DNA from 3 places in the Erwinia sp. SLM-02 genome. Region 2 is predicted to be linked to each of the others. Evidence: predicted binding sites of a transcription regulator. Region 2 holds the regulator's gene; each other region holds the start of a gene.
The links. Region 2 encodes ArgR, which controls arginine synthesis, uptake and breakdown. Its sites were predicted from a motif close to ANTGAATAAAAATACANT; they were not measured.
Positions count from the first base shown of each region.

Region 1: argA (amino-acid N-acetyltransferase) is a predicted target of ArgR. The motif match lies at 3,422-3,439, and genes of this name have one in related genera.
Region 3: argE (acetylornithine deacetylase) is a predicted target of ArgR. The motif match lies at 1,334-1,351, and genes of this name have one in related genera.

Region 1 covers NZ_JAQISN010000002.1:99,556-105,182, reverse strand. Annotated here, with positions in the region: gene recB (exodeoxyribonuclease V subunit beta) at 1-181, shown strand, start outside; gene recD (exodeoxyribonuclease V subunit alpha) at 178-2,007, shown strand; gene argA (amino-acid N-acetyltransferase) at 2,034-3,407, opposite strand; gene amiC (N-acetylmuramoyl-L-alanine amidase AmiC) at 3,621-4,865, shown strand; tRNA gene PGH32_RS13745 (tRNA-Met) at 4,949-5,025, opposite strand; tRNA gene PGH32_RS13740 (tRNA-Met) at 5,086-5,162, opposite strand; tRNA gene PGH32_RS13735 (tRNA-Met) at 5,225-5,301, opposite strand; gene mltA (murein transglycosylase A) at 5,506-5,627, shown strand, end outside.
Region 2 covers NZ_JAQISN010000003.1:32,804-38,430, forward strand. Annotated here, with positions in the region: gene aaeB (p-hydroxybenzoic acid efflux pump subunit AaeB) at 1-66, shown strand, start outside; gene PGH32_RS17010 (NAD-dependent succinate-semialdehyde dehydrogenase) at 199-1,653, shown strand; gene PGH32_RS17015 (barstar family protein) at 1,704-1,973, shown strand; gene PGH32_RS17020 (YdgH/BhsA/McbA-like domain containing protein) at 2,055-2,135, opposite strand; gene yhcN (peroxide/acid stress response protein YhcN) at 2,232-2,501, opposite strand; gene yhcN (peroxide/acid stress response protein YhcN) at 2,615-2,878, opposite strand; gene argR (transcriptional regulator ArgR) at 3,329-3,799, opposite strand; gene mdh (malate dehydrogenase) at 4,250-5,185, shown strand; gene degS (outer membrane-stress sensor serine endopeptidase DegS) at 5,238-5,627, opposite strand, start outside.
Region 3 covers NZ_JAQISN010000006.1:120,672-126,298, reverse strand. Annotated here, with positions in the region: gene PGH32_RS23640 (argininosuccinate synthase) at 1-419, opposite strand, end outside; gene argB (acetylglutamate kinase) at 445-1,221, opposite strand; gene argE (acetylornithine deacetylase) at 1,399-2,550, shown strand; gene ppc (phosphoenolpyruvate carboxylase) at 2,800-5,451, shown strand; gene metF (methylenetetrahydrofolate reductase) at 5,555-5,627, opposite strand, start outside.

The DNA.
Region 1 (5,627 bases), on a different contig from region 2:
CCTCCAGCAGCGGCTGGCGGACTACGACTATGAACAGCACTTCGGTGGCGTTATCTACCTGTTCCTGCGCGGCCTGGACGGCACCGAGGGAAGTAACGGCATCTTCAGTACGCGGCCGCAGGCGGAATTCGTCAGCGCGCTGGACCGGCTTTTTGCTGCGGATGCGGAGAGTGAGGCATGACGCTTATCGATTATCTGCAGCTGGCGTGTCGCCAGCGCCTGCTGCGAACGCTGGACGTGCAGTTTGCTCTGATGGTGGCCGGTGAGCAGCAGCCTGCGCTGATGCTGGCCGCTGCGCTGGTCAGCCGCGATGCCGGGGAAGGGCACGTCTGTCTGCCTCTTGAGCTGCTGCATCCGCAGGCCATGTTTGGCGGACGGCATCCTGAGCTGGCGCAGGCGATCTGGCAGGCGGCGGGTTCACCCACGGACTGGCAGCAGGAGCTGACGGATAATCCCGCTGTGAGCGAGGGTTCACAGGCTACACCGCTGGTCCTGCAGCAGCAGCGGCTCTATCTGCACCGCATGTGGCAGAGCGAAGGCGAGGTGGTGGCCTTTATTCACCGCCAGCAGCGGCCGCTGTCCGTGGATGAGGCTGCGCTGCGAGAAACGCTGGATCGCTACTTCGGCCAGCAGCCGGAAGACTGGCAGAAAATTGCGGCGGCGGTTGCCCTCACCCGGCAGGTTGCTGTGATTTCCGGCGGCCCGGGAACGGGGAAAACCACCACGGTTGCCAAGCTGCTGGCCTGTCTGATTGAGCTTTATCCCGGCGTTCCGCGTATTGAGCTGGCTGCCCCTACCGGCAAAGCCGCTGCGCGTCTGACCGAGTCGCTGGGGAAAACGCTACAGCAGCTGGCCCTGGACGATGCCGTGCTTAAACGCTTCCCTGCTGAGGCAACCACGCTGCACCGCCTGCTGGGTGCGCTGCCCGGCAGCCAGCGTATGCGCTACCACGCCGGTAACCCGTTACACCTTGATGTGCTGGTGGTGGATGAGGCATCGATGGTGGATCTGCCGATGCTGGCGAATCTGATTGCCGCGTTGCCACCGCAGGCGCGGGTGATCTTCCTCGGCGATCGCGATCAGCTGGCGTCCGTAGAGGCGGGTGCCGTGCTGGGGGACATCTGCCGGTGCGCCGAGTACGGTTACAGCCCGGCGCGGGCTGCGGAACTGAGCCGGATCACCGGTTGTGAGGTGGCAGGGCATGAAGACGTGGCGGCTCCGCCCGTGCGCGACGCGATCTGCCTGCTGCGCAAAAGCTATCGGTTTACGGCTTCTTCGGGGATCGGTCAGCTGGCGATGGCGGTGAATGCCGGGGATGTTAAACGCGCCGATGCGGTATTTGGCGGTGAGTTCAGCGATATCCGGCGCTGTGGTTTAAGCAGCAGTGATGAATATCAGCAGCTGCTCAATGACTGTGCCGCAGGCTATCGTGACTATCTCACGCGGCTGGCTCAGGGAGTGACGCCCGCTGAGGTGCTGTTGGCATTCAGTCGCTTCCAGCTTTTGTGCGCGCTGCGCGAGGGGCCCTTCGGCGTGACCGGTCTGAATGAGCGCATTGAAGCCACGCTGCGGCAGGCCGGACTGATCCGTCGCAGCACGGCGGCAAACGGCAAATGGTATGTCGGCAGGCCGGTGATGATTGCCCGTAACGATCGCATCCTGGGCCTGTTTAACGGTGATATCGGCATTGCCATGCTGGATGACGAGCAGGCGCTGAAGGTCTTTTTCCCGCTGCCGGACGGCACGATTAAGGCGGTTCAGCCAAGCCGTCTGCCGCCCCACGATACGGCGTATGCGATGACGGTGCATAAATCTCAGGGATCGGAATTTGAGCACACGCTGATGGTACTGCCTAACCAGGTCATGCCGGTATTAACCCGCGAGCTGGTTTATACCGGCATTACCCGCGCGAAGCGTCAGCTGACGCTGTACGCGGATATCCGCGTATTTAACAGCGCGGTAAAAATGCGTACCCAGCGGCGCAGCGGGCTGGTTGAGCGACTTTAGCTACAGTAGAAGACGCGATGCGCCAGTCAGCTCTGGCGCACGTGAACGCTGTTTTCACGCAGGTCCACCATCAGCACCTTCGAACGGCGCTGATAGTTATACATCTCTTTCTTACTGCTCGGCAGCAGCTCCACGTCCACCGGCTGGAAGCCGCGCTCCTGGAACCAGTGAATACTGCGCGTTGTTAAGACAAACAGCTTTTTCAGCCCCATCTGGCGGGCCTGCAGCGCGATACGCTCAAGCAGCGCCTCGCCGCGTGAGGAGCTGCGATAATCCGGGTGGACCGCAACACAGGCCATTTCACCAATCTGCTCTTCCGGGAACGGATACAGCGCGGCGCAGCCGATAGTGAGGTTGTCGCGTTCGATAATGGTGAATTTATCGATTTCCATTTCCAGCTGCTCGCGTGAGCGGCGAACCAGAATGCCCTGCTGCTCCAGCGGGCGGATCAGCTCCAGGATACCGCCGATATCGTTAATGGTGGCGCGACGAATCTGCTCGGCGCTTTCCATCACAATCTGCGTGCCGATACCGTCACGTGAGAACAGTTCCTGCAGCAAAGCCCCGTCTTCCTGATAGCTGATCAGGTGGCTGCGACGCACGCCGCTGCGGCAGGCCTTCACCGCGCCGCGCAGAAAACGCACGGTACCGGAATGGTAATCCTGGTCGTTTTCCAGTTCTTCAATACGCTGCTGCGCTTCGTTCGGGAACAGCTCGGAGACAATATCGCCGCTGCTGTTGGTGACGCCCTGTTCTGAGCAGAAGCCGATCATCTTTTCTGCCTTGAGCTTTATCGCCAGCTGGGTTGCCACTTCTTCGGAGGTCAGGTTGAAGCTTTCACCGGTAACGGAAACCGCCACCGGGCCCATTAACACGATGGCACCGCTGTCCAGCTGGCGATGAATCGCTTCTTCATCAATGCGGCGAATGCGGCCGCTGTGGCAGTAATCCACACCGTCATCCACGCCCAGCGGCTGGGCGATAATAAAGTTGCCGCTGACTACATTAATATGCGCACCCTGAAGCGGGGTATTGTTCAGGCTCATCGACAGGCGAGCGGTAATATCCAGCTGGAGTCGGCCCGCAGCCTGCTTGACCAGCTCCAGCGACTGGGCGTCGGTTACGCGGGTGTGCTTGTGATAAACAGGCTCGAGATTTCGCTCGGAGAGGTTGGCATCGATCTGCGGTCTGGCCCCGTAAACCACCACCAGGCGGATGCCGAGGCTGTGCAGCAGGCCAATATCGTTAACGATGCTTGAGAAGTTCTCATGCTCGATGGCTTCACCACCCAGCATAATGACAAACGTCTTACCACGGTGGGCATTGATATAGGGAACGGTATGGCGAAAACCCTGAACCAGCTCGGTACTACGTTCCTTCACGGCAAACCCTCTTTGCATTATTATTCGGTAAATGTGTATTTTTATTCTTTTATGGCCTGCGGCGCAAGTCCCATTTTTCCTTACTTATCACTCATTACTGATTTTTGCTCAAGCTAATGTGCTGCATTTAATCGCTTTTTTGAGGTGACACTGGCAAAGGGATTCGCTAAAGTTTTTGCAAAAAACGAACGTTTGTCTTTTTATTAAACAATTCACAGCAACTGGAGTGGCATGACCGATTCAACATCCCTCAACCGTCGACGGCTTTTACAGGGGGCAGGGGCGATATTACTGCTCAGCGTCAGCCGGGCAGGAATGGCTGCCGACGGCCATGTTGTGGCCATTCGCATCTGGCCATCATCGACCTATTCTCGCCTGACCATTGAGTCCAATATCCCGCTGAAGTATAAGCAATTTACGCTGAGTAATCCCGACCGCGTGGTGGTCGATATTGAAAACATTCAGCTGAACCGCACACTGAACAGCGTGGGCAATCTGGTTCGCCAGGACGATCCCTATATTAAAAATGCCCGCGTGGGTCAGTTTGATGCCAGCACCGTGCGCCTGGTACTGGAACTCAAGCAAAACGTATCGCCTAAGACCTTTACGCTGGCACCGGTTGCCGGGATCAAAAACCGTCTGGTGCTGGATCTCTACCCGGTTAAACAGCCGCACGATGATGATCCGCTGCTGGCATTACTGGAAGATTACAATCAGGGTGAGCTGGAGCGCAGTCAGCCCGCCGCCGCGCCGCTGCCGGGTAAAGCCGGGAAGGATCGGCCGATTGTTATCATGATCGATCCCGGGCACGGCGGTGAAGATTCCGGGGCGGTCGGAAAGCATAAAACCCGTGAAAAAGATGTGGTGCTGAAGATTGGTCGCCGTTTAAAAGCGCTGATTGATAAACAGCCGAATATGCGTGCTTATATGACGCGCAACGAAGATGTGTTCATTCCGCTCAAGGTGCGGGTGGCGAAAGCACGTAAGCAGCGCGCGGATCTGTTTGTCTCAATCCACGCCGACGCCTTTACCAGCCGGGCCGCGCGAGGATCGTCGGTCTTTGCTCTCTCGACCAAAGGGGCAACCAGCACCGCCGCACGTTTTCTGGCGCAAACCCAGAACGAATCGGATTTAATTGGCGGCGTCAGCATGAGCGGCGATCGCTATCTGGACCATACGATGTTTGATATGGTGCAGAGCCTGACGATTAACGACAGTCTGAAATTCGGTAAAGAGGTGCTCTCGCGAATGGGGAAGGTGAACCATCTGCATAAGCGCAGCGTCGATCAGGCCGGATTTGCGGTACTGAAAGCTCCGGATATCCCGTCAATACTGGTTGAGACGGCGTTTATCAGCAACATTGAGGAAGAGCGCAAGCTGCGCACCGCGCATTTTCAGCAGCAGGTGGCGGAGTCGATTTTTGCCGGGATTAAAGCTTACTTTGCGAAAGGCGCTTCGCTAAGCCCGCACAAGTAGTCAGGAGCAGGGCGGGTAAACCGTCCGCTTTACAAAGGTGTGCAAGCGACAGATACAAAAAAACACCCTGAAGGGTGTTTGATTGGTTGCGGGAGCCGGATTTGAACCGACGACCTTCGGGTTATGAGCCCGACGAGCTACCAGGCTGCTCCATCCCGCGTCCGTGTTGTCGCTTCCATCGCGACATTTTCTTTACTGCTTTCGCATTACCGCTGCGAATTGGTTGCGGGAGCCGGATTTGAACCGACGACCTTCGGGTTATGAGCCCGACGAGCTACCAGGCTGCTCCATCCCGCGTCCGCGTTGTCGCTTCCATCACGACACTTTCTTTTTCTTTCTTTCGCCTGACTGCTGCGAATTGGTTGCGGGAGCCGGATTTGAACCGACGACCTTCGGGTTATGAGCCCGACGAGCTACCAGGCTGCTCCATCCCGCGTCCGTGGATGCGCACTATACGCCGCATGGTTTTTCTTGCAACCCCTTTTTTAAGATAAGTGGGAAAAAGCGCTCCTCTTACTCATTATTTGAACCAAATGGTGGAATGTTGCACAAAACAGAGCGCCGGGGCCGATGGCGCATTTAATTATGCCAGTGGCTTTGCTATCTTCGCGCAGGGTTTCTGCATAAAGGTAGATAAAGGATGAAAGGACATTGGGCTAAATATCTGGTGACCGGCACGCTGATGGCGTTGCTGGTTGGGTGTTCGTCAAAACCGACCGATCGCGGTCAGCAATATAAGGACGGGAAGCTGGATCAGCCGCT
Region 2 (5,627 bases):
ACCGAGCCGGTTTCGCGGCTGGCGCTGATGCTGAAAAAGTATCAGAACACCCTGATCCAGATTTAATCCCGTCGCCGGTAGCGCAGGCTACCGGCATATCGCCTGCACTTTTCCGCCTGCCGATGCCACTCCGTCACAAAACGGCCTGGGTTTGCCATCTATACTGGTTTTTATAACGGCAAATAAACAGGAGGAATCATGACGATCTCACCCTTTAAGGACAATGAACTGTTTCAGACCGGTTATCTGGCTGCGGGAAAGTGGCTGCAAACCGGCAGTACGTTTAAGGTAGTCAATCCCGCGAACGGTGAAACGATTGCTGACGTTGCTAAAGCCGGCAAGACGGAAACCGAGCAGGCGATAGCGGCAGCGGCGGCCGCTTTCCCGGCCTGGCGCGCCAAAACGGCCAGCCAGCGATCGGAAATTCTTTATCGCTGGTATCAGCTCATGCTGGAGCATAAAACCTGGCTGGCACAGCTGATGACCGCCGAGCAGGGCAAACCCCTCAAAGAAGCTGAAGGCGAAGTGCTGTATGCCGCCAGCTTTATTCAGTGGTTTGCCGAGCAGGCGAAACGAGCCAACGGAGAAGTTATTCCTCCCGCCCGACCCGGAACGCGTATCCTGGCCACTCGTGAACCGATTGGCGTGGTGGCGGCGATCACCCCCTGGAATTTCCCGATGGCCATGCTGACTCGTAAGCTTGGCCCGGCGCTGGCTGCGGGTTGCACCGGGATTATTAAGCCGGCCAACAACACTCCGCTCTCAGCCTTTGCACTGCTGGCTTTGGCGAAAAAAGCCGGCGTGCCTGATGGTGTGCTCAACGCGGTAGCCGGCGATACCGCAGCTATCAGTGATGCCATTATGGCCAGTAAAGAAGTCAGAAAAATTTCGTTCACCGGTTCGACCCAGGTCGGCAAGTTGCTGATGCGTAACGCGGCAGAAACAATGAAAAAAGTGTCGATGGAGCTGGGAGGCAATGCGCCCTATATCGTTTTTGAGGATGCGGATATTGATGCGGCGGTGAAAGGGGCGATAGCGAATAAATTCCGCAACGCCGGCCAGGTTTGCGTCAGCGTCAATCGGTTCTATATTCACAACAGTATTTACGACCGCTTTGTAAATCAGCTGGCTGAAGAAGTGAAGAAGCTTAAGGTCGGTAACGGTGCAGAAGAGGGCGTGATTGTCGGGCCGCTGATAGAAGCCTCCGCGTTGAAAAAGGTGGAGGAACACGTTAACGACGCCGTGGCAAAAGGAGGACGCATCGTGGTCGGTGGTGCCCGGCATGCGCTGGGGGGGAATTTTTGGCAACCGACGGTGATTGCCGATGCCAGTGAAACGATGAAACTGGCAAAAGAAGAAACCTTTGGCCCGGTGGCTGCCTGTTTCCGCTTTGATGATGAGGAAGAGGTGGTTCGTCGCGCCAACGACACCGAGTTTGGTCTGGCTGCTTACTTCTATACGCAGAATCTGCAGCGGGTATTTCGCGTCTCGGCGGCGCTGGAAAGCGGTATGGTAGGCATCAATGAATGTGCAGTATCGACGGAGCTGGCTCCCTTTGGCGGCGTAAAAGAGTCAGGTCTGGGGCGTGAAGGGTCGGTGCTTGGCCTGGAGGAGTTCCTTGAGGTAAAAGCCCTGCATATCGGCGGACTGTAACCCGACGGGCGGCGAGCGTCGCCCTGCAGTATTTCAGCGGAGCAGCCTTAATGAGAAAAGAGATTTTTGACTTTAACGTGATTGTCGACCGGGCACATTTTTATCGCCAGTTCAGCGAGCGTTTCGCTCTTGAGCCGCACGGAATTACCGATCTCGACAGTTTATGGGATGTGCTGATCGCGGTGAAGGTACCGTTGCCGCTGGAAATTGAGTTTATTCATTTAGGAAGTGGGCAGAAGCGTCGCTATGGTGCGCTGATCCTGCTGTTTGATGAAGCGGAAGAGGAGCTTGAAGGCCAGCTCCACTTCAATGTCAGATAGCATCCATCAAAAAGGGCCCCGGCGAACGGAGCCAAAGGGTTCGTCATAGTGGGCTACCAAATGATAGCCATCGACGAGGAATTACTTGTAGATTTCTGCGGTCACGTGCCAGCTGTCCTGACTGCGCGATTCAACTACGCGGTAAGCGCTGGCACCCTGCACATCGTCTTTATGTTTACAATCAACAGCCTACGAGCTACAGCATCATGACCAGGTCGTCGATATCACCACCGGATGCCGTGCATCCGGTACAGGTACTTATTTATACAGTTCTGCCGTAGCGTGGTAGTTGCCATCGTTATGCGCTTCGATCACGCGATAAGAGGTTGCGCCCTGCTGGTCGGCTTTATCGGACAGCTGCTGACGAATATCACTGGGTGCAGCATCAATACCGCTCACGCTGATGGTACCGACAGACTGCAGATTCTGCTGAGCAACCTGATCGTTAGTGACCAGCTGGGCAGCACCGGCACCGAATGAGAGAACAGAAGCAAGACCTAAAGCAGCGATAGTAAATGTAGTTTTCATGATATGGACTCCAGATAATTTTTTTTCAGTAACCGAAAGGGCTAAAAAACGTTTGTTATTCTTGGGGTTACCGTACAGAGAGTGTTGAAACTGAATAACTTTTAAAATCGTTATTATTTGTAGATCTCAGCGGTAGCATGCCAGTTACCGTTTTGATAGCTCTCGATAACACGGTATGCACTGGCACCTTTCTCCGTCGCTTTGCTATCCAGCGCCTGGCGGATATCCATCGGCGAACCGGCAATGCCGCTCACGCTAACGACACCGATTGACTGCAGATTCTGCGCCTGGGTGGCGTTAACGGATTCTGCGGCAAAAGAGCCAAATGACAGAGCGGATAGTACGCTTACAGCAGCAATAGTGGTTTTAACGTTCATGATTTGATTCCTCGTCAACAATTTTTATCTTTTTATTTGGTGTGATGTTCATCACGAAAATAAGTATAGATCTGATAACGGGAAATATTAATAGCACGCTAATAATATTTTTCTGGGATTTATGGCTATTGTGTGCGGTTTTTATAACCAGTAGTTATAATAAATGCTTATACATTGCTCGGAGATTGTTAAATTTTCGCAAAAACATCAACCTGCGAGACTTTAACTATTTGTGCGGTTATTTGCGGGGGATCACATGGGTGAAATAAATATCGCGATGTCTGGCCCCTGTTTTTATGCGGAAGGCCAGTCATATCTGCTGTTGTGGGGCCGGCTGGCCGTCATGGCTTAGCCGCTAACCCGGGTTAAACCTGACAAATTTCTCTGCCAAAGGTGTTAGTGCGGGGTTAACCAGTGGCAACGGATAGCCATCGCTTATAACCCTGGCTTTTAAAGCTCCTGTTCGAACAGGACCAGAATCGCGTCATGCAGCTGTTTGACGGTAAACGCGCGAGCAGGGGTGATAAAGATAGTGTCATCACCGGCGATAGTACCAAGGATACCTTCTGCTTTACCCAGTGAGTCAAGAAGGCGGGCGATTAACTGTGCGGCTCCCGGGCTGGTATGGATCACCACCAGTGCATCATTAAAATCGACATCCAGTACCAGATTTTTTAACGGGCTGGTGGTGGTTGGGACACCCAGCTCGGCCGGCAGGCAGTACACCATCTCCATTTTCGCGTTGCGGGTACGCACCGCACCAAACTTGGTCAGCATCCGCGAGACCTTGGACTGATTGATATTCTCGAAGCCTTCTTCCTGCAAAGCACCGACGATTTCGCCCTGCGAGCTGAATTTTTCTTCTTTCAGTAAGGCTTTAAATGCCTTGATCAGTTCTTCTTGCTTTGATGGGTTACGCATAGGTTACCGATAAAAAGGGAGTGAATAGGGGATCCCTAAGCGGGATAGTACATTATTATGCAATTAAATGAATTTTTATGCAAACGGGAATTGTGATGTGAGGTGCCGCACCGCGACCGGACCGAAGTCTAACAAATTATGGTACTGAAAAGAAATCTAACTCGGCTGTACCATTCTGCACAATAAGTGAACAATTTGTTATAAAATTGATGTTGTTCGGATAAGTGCTATAGGTGTAAGGTACGCCGGATCACGATGTCTGCATGTTGCAACGACTGGCGACCAGCGATAACAGGATGTAATGCGGGCATATCTTCAGCATTTGCTGCTTTTTAGTGCGTAAGCACGCAAAACAGTAAACCCGCTATCGTCATTATTCCGCAGGTCGTCTAAGGTCGTAAGCAGATGGATTTCCCGGCATAACATGCTCAAAATAATAAGGAGTTTAGGATGAAAGTTGCAGTTCTCGGTGCAGCGGGTGGTATCGGTCAGGCTCTGGCCCTCCTACTGAAAACCCAGCTTCCGGCTGGTTCAGAACTCTCTCTCTATGATATCGCCCCCGTTACCCCGGGTGTTGCGGTAGACCTTAGCCATATCCCTACCGCGGTCAAAATTGAAGGCTTCAGTGGTGAAGATGCGACCCCGGCTTTGCAGGGTGCTGATGTGGTACTGATTTCCGCCGGCGTGGCGCGTAAACCGGGTATGGACCGTTCCGACCTGTTTAACGTCAATGCGGGTATTGTGCGCAACCTGATTGAGCAGGTCGCTGCGACCTCGCCAAAAGCGCTGATTGGCATTATCACTAACCCGGTTAATACCACGGTGGCCATCGCGGCTGAAGTGCTGAAAAAAGCCGGCGTGTATGACAAAAACAAACTGTTCGGCGTGACCACGCTGGATATTATCCGCGCCAACACTTTTGTTGCTGAGCTGAAGGGCAAGCAGCCGCAGGAACTGAATGTCCCTGTCGTGGGCGGCCACTCAGGCGTCACCATCCTCCCTCTGCTGTCGCAGATTGAAGGCGTCAGCTTTACCGAGCAGGAAGCGGCCGATCTGACGAAGCGCATTCAGAATGCCGGCACCGAAGTGGTTGAGGCGAAAGCCGGTGGCGGGTCTGCAACGCTCTCTATGGGGCAGGCAGCCGCACGCTTCGGGCTGTCGCTGGTACGCGCTCTGAAAGGGGAAAGCGATGTCGTGGAATGCGCCTATGTTGAAGGCAACGGCGAATATGCACGCTTCTTCTCACAGCCGCTGCTGCTGGGTAAAAATGGTATTGTTGAACGTCGGCCAATCGGCAAGCTGAGTGCGTTCGAACAGCAGTCTCTGGATCATATGCTGGATACGCTGAAAAAAGACATCGCCCTCGGCGAAGATTTTATTAAGTAAGTCCGCATGTCGCCCCGTCGGCCGACGGGGCGATGCAGCCTGGCGTAACCCGCTACTGGCTCTTATTCTCTTCAGGGTATTCCAGCACCGTAACCGGCAGCGTCATCTTCTTATCATTACGCAGGATCTCAACCTCGATCACCGTCCCGGGACGGATCTCCGCAACCTGATCCATAGTTTCCATTGCGGAGACGGCAGGGGCGTTGTTCACGCGTGTAATCACATCATGGATCTGCAGACCGGCGATCTGTGCCGGTCCGGTCGGATTCATTCCGGTTATCACAATGCCCTGCGGGTGTTCCAGCGTGGTGTTCTGGCCGGTAAAGCGTGGGATCTCTTCACCGGTAATACCGATATAGCCGCGGATCACCCGTCCGTCACGGATCAGCTTATCCATAATCTTGGTAGCCAGCCGTGTAGGGATCGCAAAACCCAGTCCCTC
Region 3 (5,627 bases), on a different contig from region 2:
AGCGCGGTGTAGGTGGTTTCGAAACGGACCTGGTCGTTACCTTTACCGGTCGCACCGTGGCACAGCGCGTCTGCGCCCACTTTCAGCGCCAGCTCAACCTGCGCTTTAGCAATGATTGGACGCGCCATAGAGGTACCCAGCAGGTAGGTGCCTTCGTACAGAGCACCGGTCTGCAGTACCGGGTAAACGTATTCGCTGATGAACTCTTCACGCAGGTCAACCACGTGGCACTCAGACGCACCGGACTGCAGCGCTTTCTGCTCAACGCCTTCCAGATCTTTACGCTCCTGGCCGATATCCGCCACGAAAGCCACCACTTCACAGCCGCCGTAGTTCTCTTTCAGCCATGGAATGATCGCCGAAGTATCCAGACCGCCGGAGTAAGCCAGTACGATTTTTTTGATGCTTTTGTCTTGCATGATGATTCCTTGAAAACGTTTCTAATTAAGCGAGGATACGGGTGCCAATGGACACGCCGTTAAATAAGGTTGGCAGCTGTTCAGCATGACGCCAGCTGGCGATGTCCACCGGGCGGCCCAGGGTACGGGCGGCATCCAGCGCGGCATTCACCTTGACGATCATTCCATCGGTAATCACCCCGTCGGCGATCAGCTGCTCGGCTTTTTCAGCCGTCATCTCTTCAATTCGCTGCTTATTGGCATCGAGGATCCCGCTCACGTCGGAGAGCAGAATCAGATCGGCACCCAGCGTCGCGGCCAGCGCCGTCGCTGCCTGGTCGGCATTGACGTTCATCAGCAGGCCATCCTGGGTGATGCCGATTGAGCTGACAACCGGCAGGAAACCTGCGCCCAGCAGCGTAGTAATCAGCACCGGTGAACCCGGGGTAGCCTGTCCCACATGACCAAGTTCTTCATCAAACTGAGCAACATTAACACTTCCGCCGTCGCCCAGACACAGGCCAACGGCATCAATACCGTGTTTTTTCGACCAGGCCAGCAAAGTTTTATTGGCGGTACCGGCCAGCGCACCGGTGATGATGTCGATCTGATCGGCAGGGGTCACGCGCAGGCCATTTTTCTTTTTCACCGGCAGGGACAGCTTGCTCATCAATTCATCCACCAGGCAGCCGCCGCCGTGCACAATCAGCAACTGACGCGAATGGGCAGCGCGATAGCTCACCAGCGCATCGAACAGACGCTCCAGCGCCTCTTCACTATCCAGCAGCACACCACCCAGTTTGATAATTAACGGATTGGTCATCAGAGAGTAACTCGCTTTAAATATGTGACTACGTTGCAGAATGCGGTTATGTTCACTTTGGCTGTCCAAGCCAAATGGTGGAAAAATTATCGGTTTCCATCCGCACGTCGATAATGTATTTTTATTCACTATTACTGCATGAATATTGATACTATCCTAACTCAAGGACTGTCAACAGTGAAGACAAAATTACCACCTTTTATTGAGATATACCGCCAGCTGATTGCTACGCCATCAATCAGCGCCACCGACAGCGCGCTCGATCAGAGTAATGAAACTTTAATCAATTTACTTGCGGGCTGGTTCCGCGATCTTGGCTTCACTGTAGAAGTTCAGCCCGTTCCCGGCACGCGTAATAAATTCAATATGTTAGCCAAAAGTGGCCTCGGTGCAGGCGGACTGCTGCTGGCCGGCCATACGGACACCGTCCCGTTCGACGATGGCCGCTGGACGCGCGACCCGTTTACCCTGACCGAACACGACAACAAACTGTACGGGCTGGGCACCGCCGACATGAAAGGCTTCTTTGCCTTCATCTTAGATACGCTGCGTGAAGTTGATGTGTCCGCGCTGAAAAAACCGCTGTATATTCTGGCCACGGCGGATGAAGAAACCACCATGGCCGGTGCCAAGTTCTTCTCTGAAACCACCAGCCTGCGCCCTGACTGCGCGATTATCGGTGAGCCAACGTCGCTGAAGCCGGTGCGCGCTCACAAAGGCCACATCTCAAACGTGATTCGCATTCAGGGCCAGTCCGGCCACTCCAGCGATCCCGCACGCGGCGTTAACGCCATTGAGCTGATGCACGAATCCATCACGCAGCTGTTGGAGCTGCGTAACACGCTGAAAACGCGCTACAACCACAGCGGCTTCGCCATTCCTTACCCGACGATGAACCTCGGCCACATCAACGGCGGCGACGCGGCTAACCGCATTTGCGCCTGCTGTGAGCTGCATATGGATATTCGCCCGCTGCCGGGGCTGACGCTGAGCGAGCTCGACGGCCTGCTGAATGAAGCCCTTGCGCCGGTGAGCGCGCGCTGGCCGGGCCGCCTGACGGTGGGGGAACTGCATCCGCCGATCCCGGGCTACGAGTGCCCGCGTGAACATCAGCTGGTGCAGGTGGTGGAAAAACTGCTCGGTACTGAAACCGAAGTGGTGAACTACTGCACCGAAGCGCCATTTATCCAGGAAATCTGCCCGACGCTGGTTCTGGGCCCGGGTTCGATTAACCAGGCACACCAGCCGGATGAATATATCGATACGGCGTTTATCAAACCGACCCGTGAATTGATCGCTCAGGTCGTACATCATTTTTGCTATCACTAAGGCAAGAATTGGGGCAATCGACTGCGAAAACAGCTGTTTGCCTCTGATTTCGATTATTCGGGACGATAAGAATAACTTATCTCGCTCCGGTGTAATTAAATTTCATAAATTCTCGTTATTTAGCGGCACGATCCGGCAAATTTAAGTCAATTGACGAATGGTTATTAACGTGGCTAGATAAAAGGCTGAGTTATACCCACAAGGGTGAAATAAAGTTACAAGTACAAGAAAGAGGGTGTCAGGGGTCATATGAACGAACAATATTCCGCAATGCGAAGTAATGTCAGTATGCTCGGCAAGCTGCTCGGGGATACCATCAAGGATGCACTGGGAGAGAACATTCTCGATCGGGTGGAAACTATCCGTAAGCTCTCTAAGTCATCACGTGCGGGAAATGATGCCCACCGTCAGGAGCTGTTATCAACGCTGCAAAATCTGTCCAACGATGAGTTGCTGCCTGTCGCGCGCGCGTTCAGTCAGTTCCTGAATCTGACCAACGTTGCCGAGCAGTACCACACCATTTCGCCAAAGGGCGAAGGGGCAAACCATCCGGAAATGCTGGCGAAAACCTTCGAACGCCTGAAGCAGCAGCCGGACCTGACCGAAGCTAACATTCGCGAGGCGATTGAATCCCTGTCGCTGGAATTAGTTCTGACCGCGCACCCGACGGAAATCACCCGCCGTACGCTGATCCACAAGCTGGTTGAGGTGAACAACTGCCTTAAGCAGCTGGATCACAACGATCTTTCTGACTATGACCGCTCGAAAATCATGCGTCGTCTGCGCCAGCTGGTTGCCCAGGCCTGGCATACCGATGAAATCCGTAAATACCGCCCGTCACCGATTGACGAAGCCAAATGGGGCTTTGCGGTGGTTGAAAACAGCCTGTGGGAAGGGGTTCCCCATTTCCTGCGCGAATTAAACGAGCAGGTTGAAGAGTCCTTCGGCTACACCCTGCCGGTTGACTTCGTGCCGGTGCAGTTCACCTCCTGGATGGGCGGTGACCGTGACGGCAACCCGAACGTCACCGCCGACATTACCCGCCACGTGCTGCAGCTGAGCCGCTGGAAAGCCACCGACCTGTTCCTGCGTGATATCGCCGTACTGATCTCCGAGCTGTCGATGTCCGAATGTACGCCGGAAGTACGCGAACTGTGCGGCAATCCGGACGCGCTGGAGCCGTACCGCGAGATTATGAAAAATCTTCGCAGCCAGCTGACCAGCACCCAGGCCTACCTGGCGCGCCGTCTGAAGGGCGAGCGTTTACCGCGCCCGGCAGACTTACTGATCTCCAACGATCAGCTGTGGGAACCGCTGCACACCTGCTACCAGTCACTGCAGGCCTGCGGAATGGGCATTATCGCGAACGGTCAGTTGCTGGACACCATGCGCCGCGTGAAGTGCTTTGGCGTTCCGCTGGTGCGTATCGACCTGCGTCAGGAAAGCACCCGCCATACCGAAGCGATCGCTGAAATCACCCGCTACCTGGGCCTTGGCGACTACGAAAGCTGGTCAGAATCCGACAAACAGGCCTTCCTGATCCGCGAACTGAATTCCAAACGTCCGCTGCTGCCGCGTAACTGGGAGCCAAGCGCCGACACCAAAGAAGTGCTGGATACCTGCCGCGTGGCCGCCGATGTGCCGAAAGGCTCGATTGCTGCTTACGTTATTTCGATGGCGAAAACGCCGTCGGACGTGCTGGCCGTCCACCTGCTGTTGAAAGAAGCCGGTATCTCTTACACCCTGCCGGTTGCTCCGCTGTTTGAAACCCTGGACGACCTGAACAACGCCAACGACGTCATGAGCCAGCTGCTGAATATCGACTGGTATCGCGGCATTATTCAGGGCAAACAGATGGTGATGATTGGCTATTCAGACTCCGCCAAAGACGCGGGTGTGATGGCCGCCAGCTGGGCACAGTACCAGGCCCAGGACGCCCTGATTAAAACCTGTGAGAAAGCCGGGATTACCCTGACGCTGTTCCACGGACGCGGCGGCAGTATCGGCCGTGGCGGTGCGCCTGCGCACGCTGCCCTGCTGTCTCAGCCTCCGGGCAGCCTGAAAGGCGGCCTGCGCGTTACCGAACAGGGCGAGATGATCCGCTTTAAGTTTGGTCTGCCGGAAGTCACCATCAGCAGCCTGTCGCTGTACACCGGTGCAATTCTTGAAGCGAACCTGCAGCCACCGCCGGAGCCAAAAGCCGAATGGCGCAGCATCATGGACCAGCTCTCTGATGTGTCCTGTAAAATGTACCGCGGCTACGTGCGCGAGCACGCTGACTTCGTGCCTTACTTCCGCTCGGCGACGCCGGAGCTGGAGCTGGGTAAACTGCCGCTGGGTTCACGCCCGGCTAAACGTCGCCCGACCGGTGGCGTAGAGTCGCTGCGGGCTATTCCGTGGATCTTTGCCTGGACGCAGAACCGTCTGATGCTGCCAGCCTGGCTGGGTGCCGGTGCCGGTCTGCAAAAGGCGATGGAAGAAGGTCATCAGGAACAGCTGGAAACCATGTGCCGCGACTGGCCGTTCTTCTCGACCCGCCTTGGCATGCTGGAGATGGTGTTCTCTAAAGCGGACCTCTGGCTGGCGGAATACTACGATCAGCGTCTGGTGGACGAATCCCTGTGGCCGCTGGGCAAACAGCTGCGTGACCAGCTGGATTCCGATATTAAAGCGGTACTGACCATCGCCAACGACTCGCATCTGATGGCCGACCAGCCGTGGATTGCTGAATCTATCGCGCTGCGTAACGTCTATACCGACCCGCTGAACGTGCTGCAGGCAGAGTTGCTGCACCGCTCACGCCAGCAGGAAGCCAACGGTGGTGAGGTAGATGCTCACGTTGAACAGGCGCTGATGGTCACTATCGCCGGCGTGGCGGCAGGCATGCGTAACACCGGCTAGTTTGCCAGGGCGGGGATACCCGCCCGCTCTGATGTATCGCCGATATGAAAACAGGACGCTGAGCGTCCTGTTTTTTTTTGCAGATACAGGCCCGGCGGGCGTATCAGCCCACGCAGGCATTCGCACCGGGACGAACGCCCAGCGTATGGCAGATCGCGTAACTCATCTCCGCGCGG